DNA from 4 places in the Pantoea sp. GABEPS69 genome. Region 3 is predicted to be linked to each of the others. Evidence: predicted binding sites of a transcription regulator. Region 3 holds the regulator's gene; each other region holds the start of a gene.
What was found. The regulator LexA, encoded in region 3, represses DNA repair genes until DNA is damaged. The targets are predictions, from matches to a motif close to TNCTGTATGTACATACAGNA.
Positions count from the first base shown of each region.

Region 1: dinB (DNA polymerase IV) is a predicted target of LexA. The motif match lies at 1,113-1,132, and genes of this name have one in related genera.
Region 2: mutH (DNA mismatch repair endonuclease MutH) is a predicted target of LexA. The motif match lies at 1,622-1,641, and genes of this name have one in related genera.
Region 4: umuD (translesion error-prone DNA polymerase V autoproteolytic subunit) is a predicted target of LexA. The motif match lies at 3,828-3,847, and genes of this name have one in related genera.

Region 1 covers NZ_CP118618.1:3,223,562-3,229,319, forward strand. Annotated here, with positions in the region: gene dinB (DNA polymerase IV) at 24-1,055, opposite strand; gene dpaA (peptidoglycan meso-diaminopimelic acid protein amidase) at 1,365-2,111, shown strand; gene PVE98_RS15815 (class II glutamine amidotransferase) at 2,082-2,849, opposite strand; gene lpcA (D-sedoheptulose 7-phosphate isomerase) at 2,904-3,482, opposite strand; gene fadE (acyl-CoA dehydrogenase FadE) at 3,707-5,758, shown strand, end outside.
Region 2 covers NZ_CP118618.1:3,216,022-3,221,779, reverse strand. Annotated here, with positions in the region: gene PVE98_RS15790 (TerC family protein) at 1-651, opposite strand, end outside; gene mutH (DNA mismatch repair endonuclease MutH) at 712-1,389, opposite strand; gene rppH (RNA pyrophosphohydrolase) at 2,076-2,606, shown strand; gene ptsP (phosphoenolpyruvate--protein phosphotransferase) at 2,618-4,864, shown strand; gene lgt (prolipoprotein diacylglyceryl transferase) at 4,984-5,758, shown strand, end outside.
Region 3 covers NZ_CP118618.1:3,732,359-3,738,116, reverse strand. Annotated here, with positions in the region: gene plsB (glycerol-3-phosphate 1-O-acyltransferase PlsB) at 1-555, opposite strand, end outside; gene PVE98_RS18200 (diacylglycerol kinase) at 684-1,052, shown strand; gene lexA (transcriptional repressor LexA) at 1,159-1,773, shown strand; gene dinF (MATE family efflux transporter DinF) at 1,904-3,226, shown strand; gene PVE98_RS18185 (CsbD family protein) at 3,407-3,619, shown strand; gene zur (zinc uptake transcriptional repressor Zur) at 3,668-4,189, opposite strand; gene PVE98_RS18175 (conjugal transfer protein TraF) at 4,635-5,758, shown strand, end outside.
Region 4 covers NZ_CP118622.1:51,690-57,447, reverse strand. Annotated here, with positions in the region: gene copD (copper homeostasis membrane protein CopD) at 3-935, shown strand; gene PVE98_RS24090 (heavy metal response regulator transcription factor) at 964-1,644, shown strand; gene PVE98_RS24085 (heavy metal sensor histidine kinase) at 1,641-3,038, shown strand; gene PVE98_RS24080 (DUF305 domain-containing protein) at 3,186-3,536, shown strand; gene umuD (translesion error-prone DNA polymerase V autoproteolytic subunit) at 3,950-4,372, shown strand; partial or broken gene PVE98_RS24070 (DNA polymerase V subunit UmuC) at 4,381-4,659, shown strand; gene silP (Ag(+)-translocating P-type ATPase SilP) at 4,809-5,758, opposite strand, start outside.

The DNA.
Region 1 (5,758 bases), 510 kb from region 3:
CTCAGTTCAGGTGCCCTGTCTGACTACAACCCCAGCAGCAGCTGTCGCTCAAGCTGCGGATCGAGCAGCGTAACGTGCAATCCCACCAGTCGCACGCCGCGTCCGGCGCGGCGCTCATCCCAGGTTTTGCGCGCCACCGCGATCAAATCCTCTTTGTTCAGCTCCGGCCAGATATGCTCCTGCGTCGTCAGCTGGAAATCATTGAACTTGAGCTTCACGCCCTGCCGCGCGATTTGCCTGTCGGGCCGAACCTGCGTCAGGCGGCGCTCCAGCTCCGCATAGAGAAAATCAATAATCTCCAGGCAGGCTTCCCAGCTGTGAATATCTTCCGCCAGCGTGCGCTCGACGCCAACGGACTTGCGTTCGCGCTCCACCACCACGCCGCGCTCGTCGATGCCGTGGCTGCGCTCCCACAGCACGCGGCCAAACTTGCCGAAGCGCTTGAGCAGCTGCGCCACGTCCGCTTTCTGCACGTCGGCGCAGGTATGCAGTCCCATCTCCTCGAGCTTTTTCGTCGCCACCTTGCCGACGCCCGGGATCTTCGCCAGCGGAAGCGACAGCAGAAAATCAGGCATCTCCTGCGGCGTAATAACGTACTGGCCGTCGGGCTTGTTGAGATCGGAGGCGATTTTCGCGAGGAACTTAATCGGCGCGATGCCGGCCGAGGCGGTCAGCCCCGTCTCGCGCTGAATAGTGCCGCGGATCTCGCGGGCGATCAGCGTGGCGGAGCCGTGGCAGTGCGGGCTGTCGGTGACGTCGAGATAGGCTTCGTCCAGCGACAGCGGCTCGATCAAGGGGGTATAGCGCAGGAAAATTTCGCGGATCTGCTGCGACGCCTCTTTATAGGCGTCGAAGCGCCCCGGCAGCAGCTTCAGATGCGGACAGAGCTTCAGCGCCATGGCGGTGGGCATCGCGCTGCGTACGCCGAATTTGCGCGCCGGATAGTTGGCGGTGCTGATCACGCCGCGCCGTTCGCGGCTGCCGCCAATGGCGATGGGGATATCGCGCAGCGACGGATTGTCGCGCATCTCCACCGCTGCATAGAAGCAGTCCATATCGACATGTATGATTTTCACGCTTGCCCGCCATCCGCTTTCCGTCACGCCTTATGATACTGTATAGATGTACAGATGCCAAAGCGCCGCCGCGTCAGGCGCGCCTGAAAAGCGGATTTAACATCCGTCGCCACTAAAGTTTACAAATTTCTGGCCGTCATACCTTGAGGAAAACGCGAATTTACCTGGCGACGTCTTGATAAAAAAACAGACAATGCTAATGTTGCGCTGCGGTAGCGGAGTTTTCCGATAATGCAAGTCTGAGACGCGTCTCGCGTCATCGTTCTCTTCACTCAAGGTATACACAGCATGGGCAAAATCGCACTTCTGTTTGCGATGATTTTGATGCCAGCCCTCAGCATGGCAATGACTCCCGAGCCGACGCAGCCAGTGTCGACGCCGGTGAGTAAAGAATTAAAGAAACAGCTACTCGGTACCCCGGTCTATCTGCAGATTTTTAAGGAAGAACGCACGCTGGAGCTCTATGGCAAAATCGGCAACGAATTTCGCCTGCTTGATACCTATCGCATCTGTAATTTCTCCGGCGGCCTCGGCCCGAAGCGCCGCGAAGGGGATTTTAAAAGCCCGGAAGGCTTTTACAGCGTGAGGCTCAACCAGCTGAAGCCCGACAGCCGTTTTTATCGCGCTATCAACGTCGGTTTTCCTAACCAGTACGATCGCGAGCATGCCTACACCGGCAACTATCTGATGATCCACGGCGACTGTAAGTCGATCGGCTGCTACGCGATGACCGACGCCTACATGGACGAGATTTTCACCTATGTGAACGCGGCGCTGCGTAACGGCCAGTCAGAGGTGAACATCAGCATCTTCCCGTTCCGCATGACCGACGCCAACATGCAGCGCCATCGCTATTCCGCCTACGCCAGCTTCTGGCGCGAGCTGCAGCCCGGCTACGCGTACTTTGCGAAATACCATCAGCCGCCGACGGTCAACGTCGCCAGCGGCAGCTATGTGATGAACAGCGGCAGCCCGGCGATCGTCAATCCCGAAGCCGCCTCTAAATCATTTCTGGCGCTCTCCAAGGCAGAATAACGCCCACTCCCCTGGCACGATGCGGTGCCAGGTTTCATTTGCCGTTAGCGGCTGCGTCGCAATCACCGTCACCACGTCGTTGGCGGTGGTGTGCTGCTGGAAGTCGATCTCGACATCCTGATCGAGCAGCTGTGCTTTGCCGAAGGGCGCGCGGCGCGTAATCCAGTAGAGATTGGTCGAGCAGAACGCCATCAGATAGCGCCCGTCCGACAGCAGCATATTGAACACCCCTTTCTGCCGCAGCTCGCCCGCCAGTTCCGCCACATAGCGAAACACTGCCGGCCAGTTGGCGGGCGTGCGCGGATAGCGCGTCGCCAGCTTGTGCAGCAGCCAGCAGAACGCCTTCTCGCTGTCGGTTTCGCCGACCGGACGGAAGTGGCCGGTTTCCAGCTGCCGATAACCTTTTAGCTGGCCATTATGCGCGTAGGTCCAGTTGCGTCCCCACAGCTCGCGGGTAAAGGGATGGGTGTTTTCCAGCGAGACCGGCCCGCGGTTCGCCTGGCGAATATGTGCCACCACCGAATGGGACTTGATGGGATACTCCTGCACCAGCCGCGCGACAGGCGAGTTATAGCTCGGCAGCGGATCTTTAAAGGTGCGGCAGCCCCGGTCTTCATAAAAGGTGATGCCCCAGCCATCTTTATGCGGCCCGGTTCCACCGCCGCGCTGCACCAGGCCGGTAAAACTAAAACAGATATCGGTTGGAACGTTAGCGCTCATCCCGAGCAATTCGCACATAGCTACCGCCTTAGTCAGAAAAGCCGCCAGCCAGCAAGATGGCGGCCAGCACCGTTACTTCACCATCTCTTTTTCAATCAGCAGCATCAGGATATGGATCACTTTGATGTGGATCTCCTGAATGCGGTCGGCGTAGCCGAAGTGCGGCACGCGAATTTCGATATCCGCCGAGCCCGCCATTTTGCCGCCATCTTTGCCGGTCAGGGTGATGACCTTCATGTCCTGCGCGCGCGCCGCCTCGATCGCCTTAATGATATTGGCGGAGTTGCCAGAGGTCGACAGCCCCAGCAGCACGTCGCCCGGACGGCCCACCGCTTCGATATAGCGTGAGAAAACGTAGTCGTAGCCGAAATCGTTGCTGACGCAGGAGAGATGGCTGACGTCGGAGATGGCGATCGCCGGGTAGCCCGGACGGTTCTCGCGATAGCGCCCGGTCAGCTCTTCGGCGAAGTGCATCGCGTCACAGTGCGAGCCGCCGTTGCCGCATGAGAGCACTTTCCCGCCCGCTTTAAAGCTGTCGGCCAACAGCACCGCCGCGCGCTGAATGGCGTGAATATTCGCCTCGTCGCTGAGGAAGGTATTAAGCGTGTCCGCTGCTTCATTCAGCTCGGAGCGAATGATGTCCTGGTACATAGGGATGTCCTTGTTAGTAAAAGAGTGACTTTTCAAGTTTAACGGAATGGCGGGTTGGCGCAAAGCGCGCGCCGCGCGAAAGCCCGCCTCCTCTCCACAGCGGATTTAACGATTTTGTGAGTAAGGTTGTAATTGCGATGTAAACAAATTGCTAATTGAACGCAGGTGGCATACACCTCTACACATAACAGGTCAGACCTCTTACTACTTACGGAGCCGTGATTATGATGGTTGTGTCGATCCTCGCGACGCTGGTGTTAATCAGCGCCCTGTTTTATCACCGCGTCTCTCTGGCGGCGAGCAGCGCGATTTTACTGTTGTGGACCGCTGCCTGGGCGGCGGCGCATATCTGGACGCCCTGGCTGCTGCTGCCGCTGGCGATCCTTCTGCTGCCGCTTAACCTCCCCTCGATGCGCCGTTCGCTGTTTTCAAAGCCGACGCTGCAGCGCTTTCAAAAGGTGATGCCGCCGATGTCGCGCACGGAAAAAGAGGCGATCGACGCCGGCACCACCTGGTGGGAGGGCGACCTGTTTCAGGGCAAGCCGGACTGGCAGAAGCTGCACAACTATCCGCAGCCGCGCCTGACACCGGCCGAGCAGGCGTTTCTCGATGGCCCGGTGGAAGAGGCGTGCCGCATGGCGAACGATTTCGCCATCACCCATGAGATGGCGGATCTGCCGCCGGAACTCTGGGCCTATCTGAAAGAGCAGCGTTTCTTCGCCATGATCATTAAGAAAGAGTATGGCGGCCTCGAGTTCTCCGCCTATGCGCAGGCACGCGTGCTGCAAAAGCTGGCAGGCGTCTCCGGCATTCTGGCAATTACCGTCGGCGTGCCTAACTCGCTGGGGCCAGGCGAACTGCTGCAGCATTACGGCACCGACGAGCAGAAAAATCACTATCTGCCGCGTCTGGCGCGCGGCGACGAGATCCCCTGCTTCGCGCTGACCAGCCCGGAAGCGGGCTCCGACGCCGGTGCGATCCCTGATACCGGCGTGGTCTGCATGGGCGAGTGGCAGGGCAAGCAGGTGCTCGGCATGCGCCTGACCTGGAATAAGCGCTATATCACGCTGGCGCCGGTAGCGACCGTGCTGGGACTGGCCTTTAAGCTGTTCGATCCCGATCGTCTGCTGGGCGATACCGAATCGCTGGGCATTACCTGCGCGCTCATCCCCACCAGCACGCCGGGCGTGGAGATCGGCAAGCGCCACTTCCCGCTCAACGTGCCGTTCCAGAACGGGCCGACGCGCGGCAACGATATTTTCGTGCCGATCGATTTTATTATCGGCGGGCCGCAGATGGCCGGCCAGGGCTGGCGGATGCTGGTTGAGTGCCTGTCGGTGGGACGCGGCATTACCCTGCCCTCGAACTCCACCGGCAGCCTGAAAAGCGTGGCGCTCGCCACCGGCGCCTATGCGCATATCCGTCGTCAGTTCAGAGTCTCAATCGGCAAGATGGAAGGCATCGAAGAGCCGCTGGCGCGTATTGCCGGCAACGCTTACGTAATGGACGCTGCGGCGACGCTGATCACTACCGGCATTATGCAGGGCGAAAAACCGGCAGTGCTGTCGGCGATTGTGAAGTATCACTGCACCCACCGCGGCCAGCGCGCCATTATGGACGCCATGGATATTGCAGGCGGCAAAGGCATTATGCTCGGCAACAATAACTTCCTCGCCCGCGCCTATCAGGGTGCGCCTATCGCCATTACGGTAGAAGGCGCCAATATCCTGACGCGCAGCATGATTATTTTTGGTCAGGGCGCCATCCGCTGCCATCCGTTCGTGCTGAAAGAGATGGCGGCGGCAGCCAGTCAGGATCTCAACGCCTTCGACGCCGCGCTGTTCAGCCATGTCGGCTATGTCGGCAGCAACGCCGTGCGCAGCCTGTGGCTCGGCCTGACGGCTGGACGCGGCAGCGCCACGCCGACGCGCGACGCCACGCGCCGCTACTACCAGCATCTGAACCGTCTCAGCGCCAACCTGGCGCTGCTGGCGGACGTCTCGATGGCGGTGCTCGGCGGCAGCCTGAAGCGACGCGAGCGCATTTCGGCGCGCCTGGGCGATGTGCTGAGCCAGCTCTACCTCGCCTCTGCCACGCTGAAACGCTATGACGACGAGGGGCGTCACGAGGCCGATCTGCCGCTGCTGCACTGGGGCGTGCAGGATGCGCTGCATCAGGCCGAGCAGGCGATAGAGGATCTGCTGCGCAACTTCCCCAGCCCGCTGGCGGCTGGCGCGCTGCGCATGATGATTTTCGCCGGCGGCAAGCACTGCCCG
Region 2 (5,758 bases), 520 kb from region 3:
CATGGCGAAATAAATGTAACCTTTTGGTACATGCACCGCGAAACTCTCCAGAATCAGGGTAAAACCCACCAGAATCAGAAAAGAGAGGGCGAGCATTTTGATCGAAGGATGGCGATCGACAAACTCGCCGATGGCGCGCGCGGCGAACATCATCATCAGCACGGCGATCACTACCGCCGCCATCATAATAAAGAGATGATCGGAAAGGCCGACGGCGGTAATCACCGAGTCCAGGCTAAAGATGATATCCAGCAGCATGATTTGCACGATAGCGCCGAAAAAGGAGTGCACGTTGGTCTTGTGCTCCTCTTCGCCGCCTTCGATGGTTTCATGGATCTCCATGCTCGATTTCCACAGCAGAAACAGACCGCCGCCAAGCAGGATCAGATCGCGCCAGGAGAAGGCGTGATCGAGCAGGGTAAACAGCGGATGGGTCAGACGTGCGACCCAGGCGATAGAGGCCAGCAGGGCGAGACGCATCAGCATGGCGCCCATCAGGCCGAGACGACGCGCGCTGGCCTGCTGATGTTTAGGCAGTTTCGCCACCACCAGCGACAGGAAAATAATATTATCAATACCCAGAACCACTTCGAGGATGGTCAGCGTGCCCAGCGCCAGCCAGGCGTTGGGATCGGTTATCCACTCAAACATGCGCACACTCAATCTTAAACGAAAAGTAAACGGCGATTATACGCATCCGCTTTGATGAACTTACAGTAAAAAATGACGCGCCAGCAGCGGCGCGGTGAAGCTCTTTTTCAGGTAAAAACCGCGCGGCAGCGTCATAATCGGCTCGCCGTGTTCGCCGATGCCTTCGGTCAACGCCCTGCTGTTGGCGGCTTTCGGCCGGATCTGCAGCCAGGCGCCGTGGCGCGCGGTAATGCGTTCAACCTGGCCCAGCACGATCATATCCATCAGCTCCTCCCAGTCCTGGCGCAGCATGCGATCTTCCTCTTCGCTCGGGCTCCACAGCAGCGGCGCGCCGACGCGACGCTGGGCGAGAGGAATGGCGCGATCGCCCTCCACCGGGATCCACAGCACGCGCGCCAGTTTATGGCGCACGTGGCTCGTCTCCCAAGTCACGCCGCTGTTGCCGGTCAGCGGCGCCACGCAGACAAAGGTGGTTTCCAGCGGTTTGCCCTGCGCGTCGACAGGGATGGTTTTGAGTTCAATGCCGAGATGGGCGAAATCCTGCTCCGCCTTACTGCCTGCGCTGGCGCCCAGATAACGCTCCAGCAGCATGCCGACCCAGCCTTTATCGCGTTTCAGATCGGCCGGCATCGGCAGGCTGGCCTGCTCGGCCAGGGCCGCCAGCGACTGGCCCGCCAGCGCATGGGCGCGCGCCAGGAGAACGGCTTCATTTTCGGGCGGGGTAGGCAGCTGGAACATAACGAATACTCTGTTGGTTAAAAAATAGACAACTTTTCTCCTGCAAACTTTTCCCACAGCGGCGTCAGGAGAAAGGGCGCTGATAATAGCATGATTCCGCATGCTTTTTTAATTACGCGCCGTGCCGGCTTGCCACAGCCGTACAAGGTTATCCCGGACTGACGGCAATAATGAACAGGATCTTCGCCTGAGTTATCCACAGATCGGTGGGATAACCCCGCTGCACTCGCGCTACTGGTTCCATTTACAGCCTTGACTTTAGTGAAAAAGGCGCTTTTTTATCCAGTGGTGAGCAAGTTTACTGCATTGTCTGTGGATAAAAACGACGTCGCTTGATCTTTAACCAGCTAAAACGCTTTCGCGCCTTCCACCGCAAATGTGGCTGTTTTTATTCTGAATAAGAGTCGATTAATTTGCTGTTTTTAAACTATAAAAATCATTTTTCACTATGCGGGGCTGATAAGGGACGCAAAAGTTTATTCAGCTAATTCCCGTGTTCTGCACAAAGCTATCCACAGAAAACGTGAATAAGATCGCCTCTTTGCCGCCTTAATTGTTTATAACTCTGGCCAATGCTGTGAGTTATCCAGGTGTGGTGCCGCGTTCTTCCCGGCAATCCAGTGGTTTACCGCCTGTAAGGAGTGTGAAACAATCAGGCTATTCAAATTTAGCTTTGAGGTAGTCCAGTGATCGATGATGATGGCTACCGCCCGAATGTTGGTATCGTAATCTGTAACAGGCAAGGACAAGTGTTGTGGGCCAGGCGCTTTGGACAGCACTCCTGGCAGTTTCCTCAGGGAGGCATCAATCCGGGTGAAACCGCCGAACAGGCGATGTATCGCGAACTGTTCGAAGAAGTTGGTTTACACCGTAAAGATGTTCGAATACTTGCATCTACCCGAAACTGGTTGCGCTACAAATTGCCAAAACGTTTGGTGCGTTGGGACACAAAGCCGGTGTGTATCGGCCAGAAACAAAAGTGGTTTCTTCTGCAGTTGATGAGCAGTGACGCGGATATCAATGTGCAACACAGCAGCACGCCGGAGTTCGACGGCTGGCGCTGGGTGAGCTTCTGGTATCCGGTGCGTCAGGTTGTCTCCTTTAAACGCGACGTCTATCGTCGCGTGATGAAGGAATTCGCTGGCGTGGTAATGTCGATGCAGGAGAGTGCGGGGCAGCAGCGCAGCGCGCCAGCCCATCGACGGAAAAGAGGATAGGCCACGCCCTTATGCTCACTCAGTTGCGCGAAATAGTAGAAAAGGTGGCGGGCGCGCCGCGGCTTAACGACGCGCTCGACATCCTGGTCAATGAGATCTGCCTGGCGATGGACACGGAAGTGTGCTCTGTTTATCTCGCGGATCACGATCACCATTGCTACTACCTGATGGCCACGCGCGGCCTGAAAAAACCGCGCGGGCGCACCGTTACGCTGGCGTTCGACGAAGGGATCGTCGGCCTGGTGGGGCGGCTCGCCGAACCCATCAACCTTGCGGATGCGCAAAGCCACCCCAGCTTCAAATATATTCCCGCCGTTAAAGAAGAGCGCTATCGCTCCTTCCTTGGCGTGCCGATCATCAGCCGCCGGCAGCTGCTGGGCGTGCTGGTGGTGCAGCAGCGCGAACACCGACAGTTCGACGAGAGCGAAGAGTCCTTCCTGGTCACGCTGGCGACGCAGATGGCGACCCTACTGTCGCAGTCGCAGCTCGGCCAGCTGTTCGGCCAGTTCCGCCAGACGCGGGTGCGCGCTATCGCCGCCGCGCCAGGCGTCGCCGTCGCCCCGGGCTGGGTCGACGAAACGCAGCCGCTGCTGGATCAGGTCTCCGCCGCCTCGACGCTCGATGTGCAGCGCGAACGCGAACGCCTGGTGCTGGCGATGAGCGAAGCCGCCAGCGAATTCCGCCGCTTCAGCAAACGTTTCGCCGCCGGCGTGCAGAAAGAGAGCGCGGCGATCTTCGATCTTTACTCCCACCTGTTGACCGATGCCCGCCTGAAAAAAGATCTGTTTGACGAGATCGAGCAGGGATCGGTCGCCGAATGGGCGGTCAAAAAGGTCATCGAAAAATTCGCCGCCCAGTTTGCTAGCCTGAGCGACAGCTACCTGCGCGAGCGCGCGGGCGATCTGCGCGTGCTGGGCCAGCGCCTGCTGTTTCATCTCGATGACTCGCTGGTCGGTACCAATGCCTGGCCGGAACGTTTTGTGCTGGTGGCCGACGAGCTCACCGCCACCACGCTGGCGGAGCTGCCGCACGAGCGGCTGGCGGGCATCGTGGTGCGCGACGGCGCCGCGAACTCGCACGCCGCGATCCTGACGCGCGCCATGGGCATTCCCACGGTGATGGGCGCCGATATCCTGCCTGCGCAGCTCAATAAACGTCTGCTGATCGTCGACGGCTACCGCGGCGAGTTGTTAATCGATCCCGAACCGGTGCTGGTGCAGGAGTATCAGCGCCTGATCAGCGAAGAGAACGCGCTGAGCAAAATGGCGGAAGGGGTGGTCGATCAGCCGGGCGAGCTGAAAAGCGGCGAGCGCATCCAGGTGATGCTTAACGCTGGCCTCAGCCCGGAGCATGAACAGACGCTCGACAGCTGGGTAGACGGCATCGGCCTCTACCGCACCGAAATTCCCTTTATGCTGCAGAACGGCTTCCCGTCCGAAGAGGAGCAGGTGGCGCAGTATCAGGGCATGCTGCAGCTGTTTCACAACAAGCCGGTCACGCTGCGCACGCTGGACGTCGGCGCCGATAAACAGCTGCCATATATGCCAATCAGCGAAGAGAATCCCTGCCTCGGCTGGCGCGGCATTCGCCTGACGCTCGATCAGCCGGAAATTTTTCTGGTGCAGGTGCGCGCAATGCTGCGCGCCAACGTCGCCTCAGGCAACCTCAGCATTCTGCTGCCGATGATCAGCCATATCGACGAGATCGACGACGCGGTGCGGCTGATCCAGCGCGCCGGACGCGAAGTGGAAGAGATGCTGGGCTACGTGATCCCCAAACCGCGCATCGGCGTGATGATCGAAGTGCCGTCGATGCTGTTTATGATCCCGCAGCTGCAGTCGCGCGTCGATTTCGTTTCGGTCGGCACCAACGATCTGACCCAGTATTTGATGGCGGTGGATCGCAACAACACGCGCGTCGCCAACCTTTACGATCCGCTGCATCCCGCGATGCTGCGCGCGCTGCAGGCGATCGCCACCGAAGCCCGTCTGGCGAATCTCGAACTCTGTCTTTGTGGTGAAATGGCGGGCGATCCGATGTGCGTCGCGCTGCTGGTGGGGCTTGGCTATCACCATCTCAGCATGAACGGCAAGAACGTACCGCGCGTAAAATATCTGCTGCGCCATCTGGATAAAGAAGAGACGCAAAAGCTGAGCGAGCAAGGTCTGAGCGCGCACACCGCGTCGGAGGTCCGCCATCTGGTCGCCGCCTTTATGGAGCGGCGCGGGCTGGGTGGCCTGATCCGCGGCGGGCGCTAGGCGTTATCCTCGTTTACATTTACGCTGCTCTGTAAAAAAGCAGGCTGTGCTATCATGCGCAGCCTTTAACATATCCGCCTGGCGCCCCTTTTTCAGGGCTGAAAATTGAATGGTGAATGATGAATAACGGCTATATCGCATTTCCGCAGTTCGATCCGGTGATCTTCTCTATCGGACCGGTTTCGCTGCACTGGTACGGACTGATGTACCTCGTCGGCTTTATTTTTGCCATGTGGCTGGCGGTGCGCCGCGCCAACAAACCCGGCAGCGGCTGGAAAAAAGAGGAGGTTGAAAACCTGCTCTATGCTGGCTTCCTCGGCGTCTTCCTCGGCGGCCGCATCGGCTACGTGCTCTTCTATAACCTGCCGCTGTTTCTGGACAATCCGCTCTATCTGTTCAAAGTCTGGGATGGCGGCATGTCGTTCCACGGCGGTCTGATCGGCGTTATCGTGGTGATGCTGATCTTCGCGCGCCGCACCAAACGCACCTTTTTCCAGGTCTCTGACTTTATCGCGCCGCTGATTCCGTTCGGCCTCGGCGCAGGCCGTCTCGGCAACTTTATCAACGGCGAACTGTGGGGCCGCGTGGCGCCTGATTTCAAATTCGCCATGCTCTTCCCCGGCTCGCGCAGCGAAGATGTGGCGCTGGCGGCGAATAACCCGGGCTACCAGGATCTGCTGAACACCTACGGCGTGCTGCCGCGTCATCCGTCCCAGCTCTATGAACTGATGCTGGAAGGCGTAGTGCTGTTTATTATTCTCAACCTGTTTATTCGCAAACCGCGTCCGATGGGCAGCGTCTCCGGCCTGTTCCTCATCGGCTACGGCGCGTTTCGCATTATCGTTGAATTCTTCCGTCAGCCGGATGCGCAGCTCGGCCTGTTCGAGGGCGGCG
Region 3 (5,758 bases):
TTTATCGGTGCCGTGCTGCGTCGCCATCCAGCGCAGCGAAACCGTGGGGGAAAAGCGCACAAAGCTGTCGCGGCCGTGCCAGATGATAGCGAAGAACTTCTCAACCCCGTTAAGCTCGCGCAGGTGCGGCGTATCGTCGCCCTGAACCTCGCGGCCAGGCGCGCGCCCGAACATCACCGAGACCGGCAGCATCTGGATATCGAGCTGAGGATTGTTGCGGTGCAGATCGAGATACTCGTGGAAAATTTTCACCGATTCCGTATTCGGCCCGAAATGGGGGAATACGCGCGGGCCATCGTGGATAAACACGTGGCGCGGCAGCAGCGCGCCGTCGATTTCCAGCGGCGACAGCGGATCGGGCAAATTATGCTTCAGACACTGCTGGCGCAGCGTCAGCAAATCCGCCTTGGAATCGTATGGCAGCACGTACATAATCGGCCGCGTCGGATCGAGTCCATGTTCGGAGACGGGATCGCCCGGAATAGCCTTCGTTTTTACCAGAATGGAAAGTGGTAAATTCAACAATTTATAATAAAGTTTACGCCAACCTGACATAGACAACATGAAGCCTCTTGTTAGCAAAGCGCCGCAAGCATATCAGAAAGTGCTGCGAAGATCTGTGGTGGTGCCAAACGCACCTGGCCCAGACATTGACGTCAAACAACTAAAAGGGTTCCCTCGCAATGGCAAGTAATACCACCGGTTTACTCAGGATAGTGAAAGCGGCAGGCTACTCGTGGCAGGGGCTACGCGCCGCCTGGCAGCATGAGGCCGCGTTTCGTCAGGAAGCCACGGCCGCCATCGTCGCCATCGTCATCGCCTGCTGGCTGGATGTCGACTCCGTCGCGCGCATCCTGATGATCGGATCGGTGGTGCTGGTGATCATCGTCGAGATCCTTAACAGCGCCATTGAGGCGGTGGTCGACCGCATCGGCCAGGAGCGGCATCCGCTGGCGGGGCGGGCGAAAGATATGGGTTCCGCCGCCGTCTTGCTCGCTATCATACTGGCGCTGTTTGTCTGGATCGCGCTGCTCTGGACCCATTTGCGATAGCCTTTCCAGAATTGCCCAAACGGCTGTTATTTCCCTGGGTTTTGGTTTTCATTTCGCCAATACCTGTATATACTCACAGCGACTGTATAAACAACCAGGGGGCGGGATGAAAGCATTAACCACCAGGCAGCAACAGGTTTATGACCTGATTCGCGACCATATCAACCAGACGGGCATGCCGCCAACGCGTGCGGAGATCGCCTCGCAGCTGGGGTTCCGTTCCCCCAACGCCGCCGAAGAGCACCTTAAAGCGCTGGCGCGTAAAGGTGTTATCGAGATCGTTTCCGGCGCATCACGCGGCATTCGCCTGCTGATGGAAGAGGAAGAGTCCAACGGACTGCCGCTAATCGGCCGCGTCGCCGCCGGCGAGCCGCTACTGGCGCAGGAACATATTGAAACGCACTACAAAGTCGATCCCGACCTGTTTAAGCCCTCTGCTGACTTCCTGCTGCGCGTCGCCGGTATGTCGATGAAAGATATCGGCATTATGGATGGCGATCTGCTGGCTGTGCATAAAACGCAGGATGTGCGTAACGGTCAGGTCGTCGTGGCGCGCATCGATGACGAAGTCACGGTAAAGCGCTGGAAAAAGCAGGGCACCGTGGTTCATCTGCTGCCGGAAAACAACGACTTCGAGCCGATTATCGTCGACACCCGCACGCAGTCGCTGACCGTCGAAGGTCTGGCGGTAGGCGTGGTGCGCAACGGCGAGTGGCTCTGACCGCTGGCCTTCAGACGCCTGCATCCCTTCGTCAGGCGTCTGTACGATAATCTTTTCACGCGCCTCCTGCGGCTAATGTCGCGCCGGGGCCGCCTCGCTTCTTTTTACGTTTTCAGGCATGGACCGGCTGATGCGTCTCTTCTCTGCTGACGACCGACAACTCTGGCGGCTGGCGCTGCCGATGATCCTCTCCAATATCACCGTACCGCTGCTTGGCCTAGTGGACACCGCCGTTATCGGCCATCTCGACAGTCCGGTTTACCTTGGCGGCGTAGCGATTGGCGCGACCGCGACCAGCTTCGTCTTTATGCTTTTACTCTTTCTGCGCATGAGCACCACCGGCATCACCGCGCAGGCCTTTGGCGCACGCGATACGCAGGCGCTGGCGCGCGCCCTGACGCAGCCGCTACTGATGGCGCTGCTGGCGGGCCTGCTGTTTATCCTGCTGCGCGAGCCGCTCAGCGCGCTGACAGGTCGGCTGGCGGGCGGCGATCCGCAGGTGCAGGAGCAGGCCGCGATCTTTATTGATATCCGCTGGCTCAGCGCGCCGGCGACGCTGGCTAACATGGTGATCCTCGGCTGGCTGCTGGGCGTGCAGTATGCACGCGCGCCGGTTGTGCTGCTGGTGGTGGGCAACGCGGTCAATATTCTGCTCGACCTGTGGCTGGTGCTCGGTCTGAAGTGGGGCGTGGCAGGAGCGGCGAGCGCCACGGCGCTGGCGGAATATGTCACGCTGGCGGTTGGGCTGGCGATGGTGTGGCGCGTACTGAAGCTACGCGGCATCTCGATAGCGATGCTGAAAGAGAGCTGGCGCGGCGATATCAGCCGCCTGCTGCGCCTCAATCGCGACATTATGCTGCGTTCGCTGCTGCTGCAGCTCTGCTTTGCATCGCTGACGCTTATCGGCGCGCGACTGGGGCCGGAGATTGTCGCCGCTAACGCCGTACTGCTGATGTTTATCACCTTTACCGCCTATGCGCTCGACGGCTTCGCCTACGCGGTGGAAGCCGTCTCTGGCGAGGCCTACGGCGCGCGCGACGGAGAGCGACTGCTGTCGGTGTGGCACGCCGCCTGCCGACAGGCGGGCATGGTCGCGCTGGCCTTTGCGCTCATCTACGCGGCGAGCGGCGACGCTATTGTGTCGATGCTGACTTCGCTAGAGTCGCTACGGCAGCTGGTGGATCGCTATCTCATCTGGCAGATCGTTCTGCCGCTGGCGGGCGTATGGTGCTATCTGCTGGACGGCCTGTTTATCGGCGCGACGCGCGGACGCGAAATGCGCAACAGTATGGCGATGGCCGCGCTTGGCTACTTCCTGACGTTGCTGACTCTTCCCTGGTTAGGCAATCACGGCTTATGGCTGGCGGTCACGGTGTTTCTTGCGCTGCGCGGCGTTTCGCTTTGGCTGATCTGGCGGCGCGAATGGCGCTTAAATCGCTGGTTTCAAAGTTAATTTACGCGTGCTGCGTCAACCGTAAAACGCAGCGCCTGACGGATTATTCTGTATTTATCCGCCAGTTGCCGATTCGTCTACTACAATTACCTTACAACAGCGCGACACAGCAGCGCTTTGTATTGTCGTACTGCCAATGTGTGGTGGTATGTAAAACTAAGGATGACGTGGAGGTCTGACATGAATAAAGACGAAGCGAGCGGTAACTGGAAGCAGTTCAAAGGCAAATTCAAAGAAAAATGGGGCAAGCTGACCGACGATGACATGCAGGTTATCGAAGGCAAACGCGATCAGCTTGTCGGCAAAATTCAGGAACGCTACGGTTACGCTAAGGATGAGGCAGAGAAAGAAGTCTCAGACTGGGAAACCCAGAATAAAGATTACCGCTGGTAATCTCCTCGCTCAGGATTGACCTGAGCGACCGGCACAGGGAAGTGCCGCTTAGCCTCTTTTTCCGCGCTTTTTCCCTTCAGACTCATGATCGTGACTACAGCTATCCTGATGCGTACAGGCTTCGACTTCCGCACAGCTGGTGCAGAGTCCATGCGCCTCAATCACGCTATGCCGTAGCGTAAAGCGCGCCTCGCCAGCCAAATCGGCAATGATATTTTCGACGCCCTGCGCCTGTTTTTCAGTGACTGCCGCGCAGCGATCGCATACCAGCATCACCGAGGTATGCGCCGGTGCCTCAAAATGATGACAAACCACGTAGCTGTTGTTTGATTCCACGCGATGGATAAAACCCTGTTCCAGCAAAAAATCGAGCGCGCGATAAACCGTCGGCGGCTTCGCCTGCGGCTCGCTGGCGCGTAGCTGATCCAGCAGGTCATAAGCGCTAATCGATCCATGCTGCGCCGCCATCAGACGTAACACCTCAGCGCGCTGCGCGGTCAGACGCACTCCGCGTTGCAGGCAGAGCTTTTCCGCCTGAGTCATGATTTTTTCTGGCGTCATTGTCGACATGGTGATTCTCCGCTAAAAACGAGATGTTATCTTATCACAGCAGACGCGCTTGCGCTTAAGTTGCGCGCTTTCAGTACAATCCCTGTCATGGTCTATTAATATCAATGCATTAGACCGGTATCCGGTTGATGAAGTTGTTCCTGTAATGCTAATCAGTGCCAACATCTTTGAGACATAAAATAACAAAATTATAGTTTTGCTTTACAACTCACTAGGTTAAGCACTAATGTTCATGAGGCCTTAAGCAACTGCTGGCCTTAATATCCTTTTTGACTACCCCGCTAAATAATAAAAGCGCCGATTTGTAGCTAAAACATCCAATCCGGCGAATAACAGTGCTGTTACGACTGAATTCACAGCAATGAACCGTTAGCCGAGATTCACAATAGCGCTAACGACAAATTCCGATGATGAATGTTTTCCTGATCAAGGTGATGGCAGACAAATGGCGAACAAAACCACCCGGCGCTCTGCGCTTTTATATCCTGCTGTTTTAAACGCGCTCTTTATCTCTTCTTCCGCTATGGCCGCGGGGACCTGGTATGACGCGCGCAACGACGCGATGGGCGGTACAGGCGTTGCGTCCTCTACGTGGAGCTCCGCCGTGCTGGCGAACCCGGCGCTGATGACGCGCGCGCAGCCGGACGATAACGTCGGCATTATTTTTCCTTCTGCTGGCCTGCAGATTACCGATAAAGACAAGATGGTCGATAAAGTCGATGACATCAGCGATACCGTCGATCGCTATCGTGGCGTAATCAATGGCCTGACCTTCCGCGACTATCTTAACGGCTATCCGCAGCTGAAAACGGCGTCGCGAGACGTGGCGAACCAGCTACGCGACCTGCGCGGCAACAAGGCCAACGGCACGGCGGGCGTCGCGCTGGCGGTGACCGTTCCCAACGAAACGCTGCCCTTCGCCTTTATCACTAAGGCGTATGGCACGGTGCATCTGCGCGCCAACGTGGCGCAGAGCGACATCGCCTATCTCGACGGCGTGGCAAACGGCACCGTTACTCCCGTTCCGGGCGACCAGAATAACCTGCGTTCCAGCGCAAACGGACTGGCGGCGCTGGTCACCGACTACGGCATCGCCGTCGCGCACGAGTTCAGCGTGGCGGGGCATCCGGTTTCGATCGGCGTCACGCCGAAGATCCAGAAAACCTGGCTCTATAACTACACCGCCAGCATCTACAACTACGATAAAAACGACCTCAACGGCAGCCGCTACCGCAACGATAATACCGGTTTCAACATCGACGCCGGTTTAGCGACGCCGCTGAGTGACAACTGGACGCTGGGCGTCACCGGACAGAACCTGGTGTCGCGCGATCTGAAAACCAAAGAGACCAACGGCTATCGCGACACCTACCAGATCCGTCCGCTGGTGACCTCTGGCCTGTCGTGGAACGGCGGACCCTTTACCGCGGCGCTGGATGTGGATCTTACCGAAACGAAACGCTTTAAATCGGAAGAGAGCAGCCAGTACGCCGGCGTCGGCGGCGAATACCGCGTGCTGGACTGGCTGGCGCTGCGCGCCGGTTACCGCGCGGATATGAAATCCAACGA
Region 4 (5,758 bases), on a different replicon from region 3:
TCATGAACGATCAGACCTTTATTGTTATCCGTTTTTTTCTTTATCTGGACCTGATGGTTTTATTTGGTCTGCCCTTATTTGAACTGTATGCCGTCAGGGGAAAACTTAAAAAATCGGTGTCACTTTTCAGCGTCTGGTCGTTCTACTTCCTGTTGATTTCGGCAGGCATTGTTTTATCGCTGGCTAATATGCTGCTTGTCGCTAAGGCAATGAGCGGCATGACTGATGTCGGCGAAATTACGCTTCACATTATGGAGATGGTAATCGGGGAAACAGCCGTCGGCCTGAGCTGGGTTATACGCCTGATTGCGCTGTTAATCGCTTTTATGGGGCTGGGGTTACGTCTGCGCAATGCCCGCATATCCCATTATGTACTGACTCTGTCAGGAGGCGTTGCACTGTCTACGCTTGCCTGGGGTGGCCATGCTGCAATGAATGACGGGCCTGATTACTGGCTTCACCTTTTGAGTGATATAGTTCATTTGTCGGCAGCGGGAGCATGGGTTGGAGCCCTGGCGGCATTCAGTATCCTGCTGTGCCTGAAAAAAGTTGAAAATGCCGGTCACGCTCGTCAGCTTTCTGATGCGCTGACAGGATTTGGCAGAACAGGGTCTGTGATTGTTGTCAGCATCGTTCTGACCGCCGGGATTAATTTTTTCTATATTGTTGACGATCCCTTCCGGACGCTGCCGGGCAGTCATTACGGGTTACTATTGCTTACCAAAACCGCACTTTTCTTTGTGATGCTGTTGCTGGCGGCCGCTAACCGCTTCAGGCTGGCTCCCAGACTGGAAACCGCCCTGAGTCAGGGCAGGTATAAGACAGGAATTGCACTGATGCGCAGAAGTATTATCACAGAGTTCAGTGTATCCATCCTGATCCTCGCAACCGTAGCATGGCTTGGCACCCTGTCGCCCGGCTCGGGTATGGAGTAATCATTAAGCTGAAACGGGATATGTCGCCATGAGCTCAATTCTTATCGTTGAGGACGAACTTAAAACAGGAACTTACCTCAGACAAGGCCTCCAGGAGGCGGGCTACAACGTGACCCTGGTCAATGACGGCCTGCAGGGGCTTGAGCACATACTGAAGCAGCGTTATGACCTTATCATTCTGGATATTATGCTGCCCTCCATGGACGGATGGGATATCCTGCGGCAGATGAGAATGGCCCGTCATGAAGAACCCGTGCTGTTTCTTACCGCAAAAGACAATATCAGCGAAAAAATCAGAGGCCTCGATCTGGGGGCCGATGACTATCTGCTCAAGCCCTTCGACTTTGCTGAGCTGCTGGCCCGCATCCGGACGCAGCTGAGGCGTAACCGCTCACAGACGGGCGGTATACTTACCATTGCAGACCTGACTATAGATGTCGCCCGCCGGAGTGTCAGCAGATCCGGGAAACGAATCCATCTTTCATCCAAAGAGTTTTCTCTCCTGGAGCTGTTGCTGCAGCGTCGTGGAGAAGTTCTGCCCCGAAACCTGCTTTCTTCGCTGGTGTGGAATATAAATTTTGAAAGTGACACGAATGTTATTGATGTGGCTGTCCGACGCCTGCGTAGCAAAATTGACGACGACTTCAGCCCAAAGCTTATTCATACCGTACGGGGAATCGGCTACGTACTGGAGATCCGTGAAGAGTGAAGCGTAACTGGTCCCTGACGTCCAGGCTGAGCATTGTGTTTGCAGGCGTCATGATGTCTGTATGGCTGCTTTCGAGCGCCTTACTGGTGACCGCGCTGGACAGCTATTTCCGTAATCAGGATCTGACGCTGCTTAACGGAAAGCTTGAGCTGGCAACCGAGCTGCTTGAAGGAGAGTTTCATAGCGGTCGCCTGAACAACGCCGGACTGGCACGTAAGTTAGCCGACGCGATGGTAGGCCATAGTGGACTTTATCTGTCCGTCAGAACTGCGGACAACCGGATACTGACCGACTATGTTTCTCCGGGGTTTCCGGTTCCGGAACAGCGCTTTGCCGTTAATATACATCAGCCCGGTGTCCTTCAGACGACTGAAGATAACGGGTGGCGCTATAACGTTATCGTCAGAAAAGTGAGTGTGCCGGATGCCAGCGGGCAGCGCGATATGCTGATAACCGCTGCCTATGATACGAGCCTTCACGACGCCTTTATTGCCCAGCTAAAGAAGTGGCTGATCTGGTTTAACGGGGGCCTGATTTTTATATCGATACTGCTGGGCTGGATTGTCACCAGAATAGGGCTGCGGCCGCTTAACGAAATTAACCGCCTGGCCTCGGCAGTAACCGTTAATAACCTCGGCGAGCGCCTGCCGGCGCACCGGCTACCCGCTGAGCTCCTGCCTACGGTTGCAGAGTTCAACAGCATGCTGGAGAGGCTCGAAAGCTCCTTCCGGCGTCTGTCCGAATTTTCATCGGATATTGCTCACGAGCTTCGCACCCCTGTCAGCAATCTGATGATGCAGACGCAGGTCGCGTTGTCACGGGAGCGTGATGCTGACAGTTACAGGGAGATCCTTTTTTCCAATCTAGAAGAGCTGGGCAGGCTTGCCAGAATGAGCAGCGATATGCTTTTCCTGGCTAAGTCAGATAATGGCCTTCTCTCCCTCAAAAAGGAGACAATCATGGCACATACTGAAATTACCGAGCTGATTGAGTATTTTGAACCCCTGGCAGCTGAAAATGGAAAATCCCTTAATCTTGAGGGCGATGCCTGCTTTGCCGGTGACCGGCTGATGATTCGGCGGGCGCTGAGTAACCTCATAACAAATGCAATAAAATATTCTTTAGAGGGCGATGAGATCCTGATTTGCGCAGAGCAGGGGGAAACGCTGGCTTATATACACGTATCGAACCGCACCCGTGTCATCACTGATAAAAATATTACAAGACTTTTCGACCGGTTTTACCGGGCAGATACGTCACGTCAGCATAATACGGACGGTGCAGGGCTCGGTCTCTCAATCACGCGATCCATTCTGCAGGCACACAATGGTTCGTTACAGGCTGTGATGAACGGCGAGTTAATAACCTTTACGGTGGAATTGCCAGCAGCCTGACTTTGCGCTTATGCTTTTTTGTTCCAGACTTATACCTGTAACGACAACTCTCTGATCTGCATCAGTAGACTCTTCCGAAAAGAGTGGAGGGATAATTGATGACGATCTGAAACCCTGATTTTATCTGATGCTGAGAAGGAACGAATCATGAAGAAATTTTCTCTGACACTGGCTGCGTTGATGCTTGCCCTGCCGGCAGCCGTTATGGCCCAGAAGCCGGATATGAAAATGTCGCATGACATGAACATGTCCCCGGCGTCAAAGGACTACATGTCTGGTATGCAGCAGATGCATGACGGCATGATGAACGCGGTAAAAGACAAGGATGCCGACAGGGCCTTTGCAAAAGGCATGATTGAGCATCACAAGGGGGCGATCGCTATGGCTGAAACAGAACTCAAATATGGCAAAGACCCTGAGATGAAAAAAATGGCTGAAAATATTATCAGTGCTCAGAAAGAAGAGATAAAGCAGATGGAAAACTGGCTTAAAAAGTAACATTTCACCGTCAGTATATGCGCCGTATAAGTTACCTTCCTGTCTTTCAGTGGCTCGCCCTGGCGAGTCATTGCTTTTTTTGTTCTCACATACCTCAGAATCAGAACCTGATCGTTTACCCTGCAGGGTATGCAAGACACCGCCGGGCCTTGCGTACATTTGCCCCACTTGCTTATGGTGTGTGAATGTTCAGCGCCAAAAAGAAATAAAGCGGTCACCCTTCATACAGATGAGCAGGTTAAATGCCTGCAGCCGTTTCGCTCTGCTTGCCAGATAAAACTGCCTCATTAATGCTGTGCGCATAAACAGTATAATTAAGAGGAGGATTTCTATGGTCTGTTCAAACGCAATTACCGTTATACGGCAGTACATCCGGGGGCCGGGATTATGAACCGGGCCGTTATGCACAGGGCCTGACCTTACTCTGGCCACCGGTCTTCACACCGCCTGTCCGCGTAGCGCTCTATGCGGAGCCCTGCGCAGCTGGCTTCCCCTCCCCTGCTCAGGATTACGTGGAGAAAGAACTCGATCTCAATGAGCTTTGCATACGCCGACGAGCATCAACGTTCTTCGTACGTGCCAGCGGACACAGTATGCGCGATCTGGGATTGTGTGATGGCGACGTCATGGTGGTTGATCGCGCAGAGGAAGCCACCCACGGGGATATCGTTATTGCTGAGGTAAATGGTGAGTTCACAGTCAAACGTCTTCAGCTGTTCCCGCGGCTCGCACTTCTGCCAATGAATCCGTCTTATTCCATTATCTATCCTGAAGAGCTGCAGCTGCTCAGCGTGGTCACATGGTTTTTTAACAGCACGCGCGCACGCCGGAGGTAGCTATGCCTGTGTTTGGCCTTGCCGACGTAAATTCGTTTTATGCCAGCTGTGAAGCCTTATTCCGCCCCGACCTGAGGGGGAAGCCTGTGGTGGTGCTGAGTAACAATGATGGATGCGTGCTCGCCCGCAGCGCTGGCGCAAAAGCGCTGGGAATAAAAATGGGCACCACATGGTTCCAGATTAAGACGCAGAATTTTCAGGAACGGGTTTACGTGTTCAGCTCAAATTACGGGCTTTATCACAGCCTCAGCCAGCGCGTAATGATGGCGCTGGAAGAAATATCCCCCCCGGATCAGCAGTAAAAGATAAGCCCAGTAGCCGACCAGATGTGAGCAGTGCTAACGTAAAAGCACAAATGCCGCGAGCTCGACTACTGCAACCTCGGCATAAGTGGTACTTTCATAACGGTCTCCTTCTGTCAGCAAATGCGCACTAATTAATGCCCTTCTTTGCCGAGCCTGATACTTCTCAGACGTAACGCATTAACGATAACACTGACGGAAGAAAGGGCCATAGCCGCTGCCGCAATTACCGGCGAGAGCAATATGCCATACGCCGGATAAAGCAGACCTGCGGCCACGGGCACTCCGATGGCATTGTAGATAAAGGCAAAAAACAGATTCTGCCGGATATTTTTCATGGTGATCTCGGACAGATGGCGAGCCCTGTTCAGCATCATCAGGTCACCTTTAAGAAGCGTGATGCCGGCGCTCTCTATTGCCACGTCAGTCCCCGTACCCATCGCAATCCCCACGTCAGCAGCCGCGAGTGCAGGTGCATCGTTCACGCCGTCACCCGCCATCGCCACCACATGGCCTGTTGCTTTCAGCCGACTAATCACTGCTTTTTTACCATCAGGTAAAACCCCGGCTTCGACCTCTTCTATTCCGAGCTTATGCGCCACGGCTTCAGCAGTAAGCTGGTTATCCCCTGTCAGCATGACAATACGGATACCCGCCCCACGTAAGGCCTTAAGTGCCTCGGGCGTGGTTGCTTTAAGGGGATCCGAAATAGCGATCAGGCCGGCAAGCTGCCCGTCTTTCGCCACATAGATAACGGTTGCGCCTTCCCTGCGCAAGGCATCCGCAGTGGTCTTCTGGTTATCAATAACGATACTGTTATCCTGCATGGCCAGCTCATTACCAATAATAACCCGTTGCCCTTCAACATGCCCTGAGACCCCTTTACCTGACGGGGCATTAAAATCACTGACTGTCGGTACCGTGATCCCTTTTTCACGTGCGGCGTTGACCACTGCCATACCCAGCGGATGCTGTGATCCTTTTTCTACGGCGGCCGTCACTCGTAACAGAGCCTCTTCGCCGCCCGGTATCAGGCTGATTATACCAGTCACCGAGGGCGCACCTTCCGTGAGCGTGCCGGTTT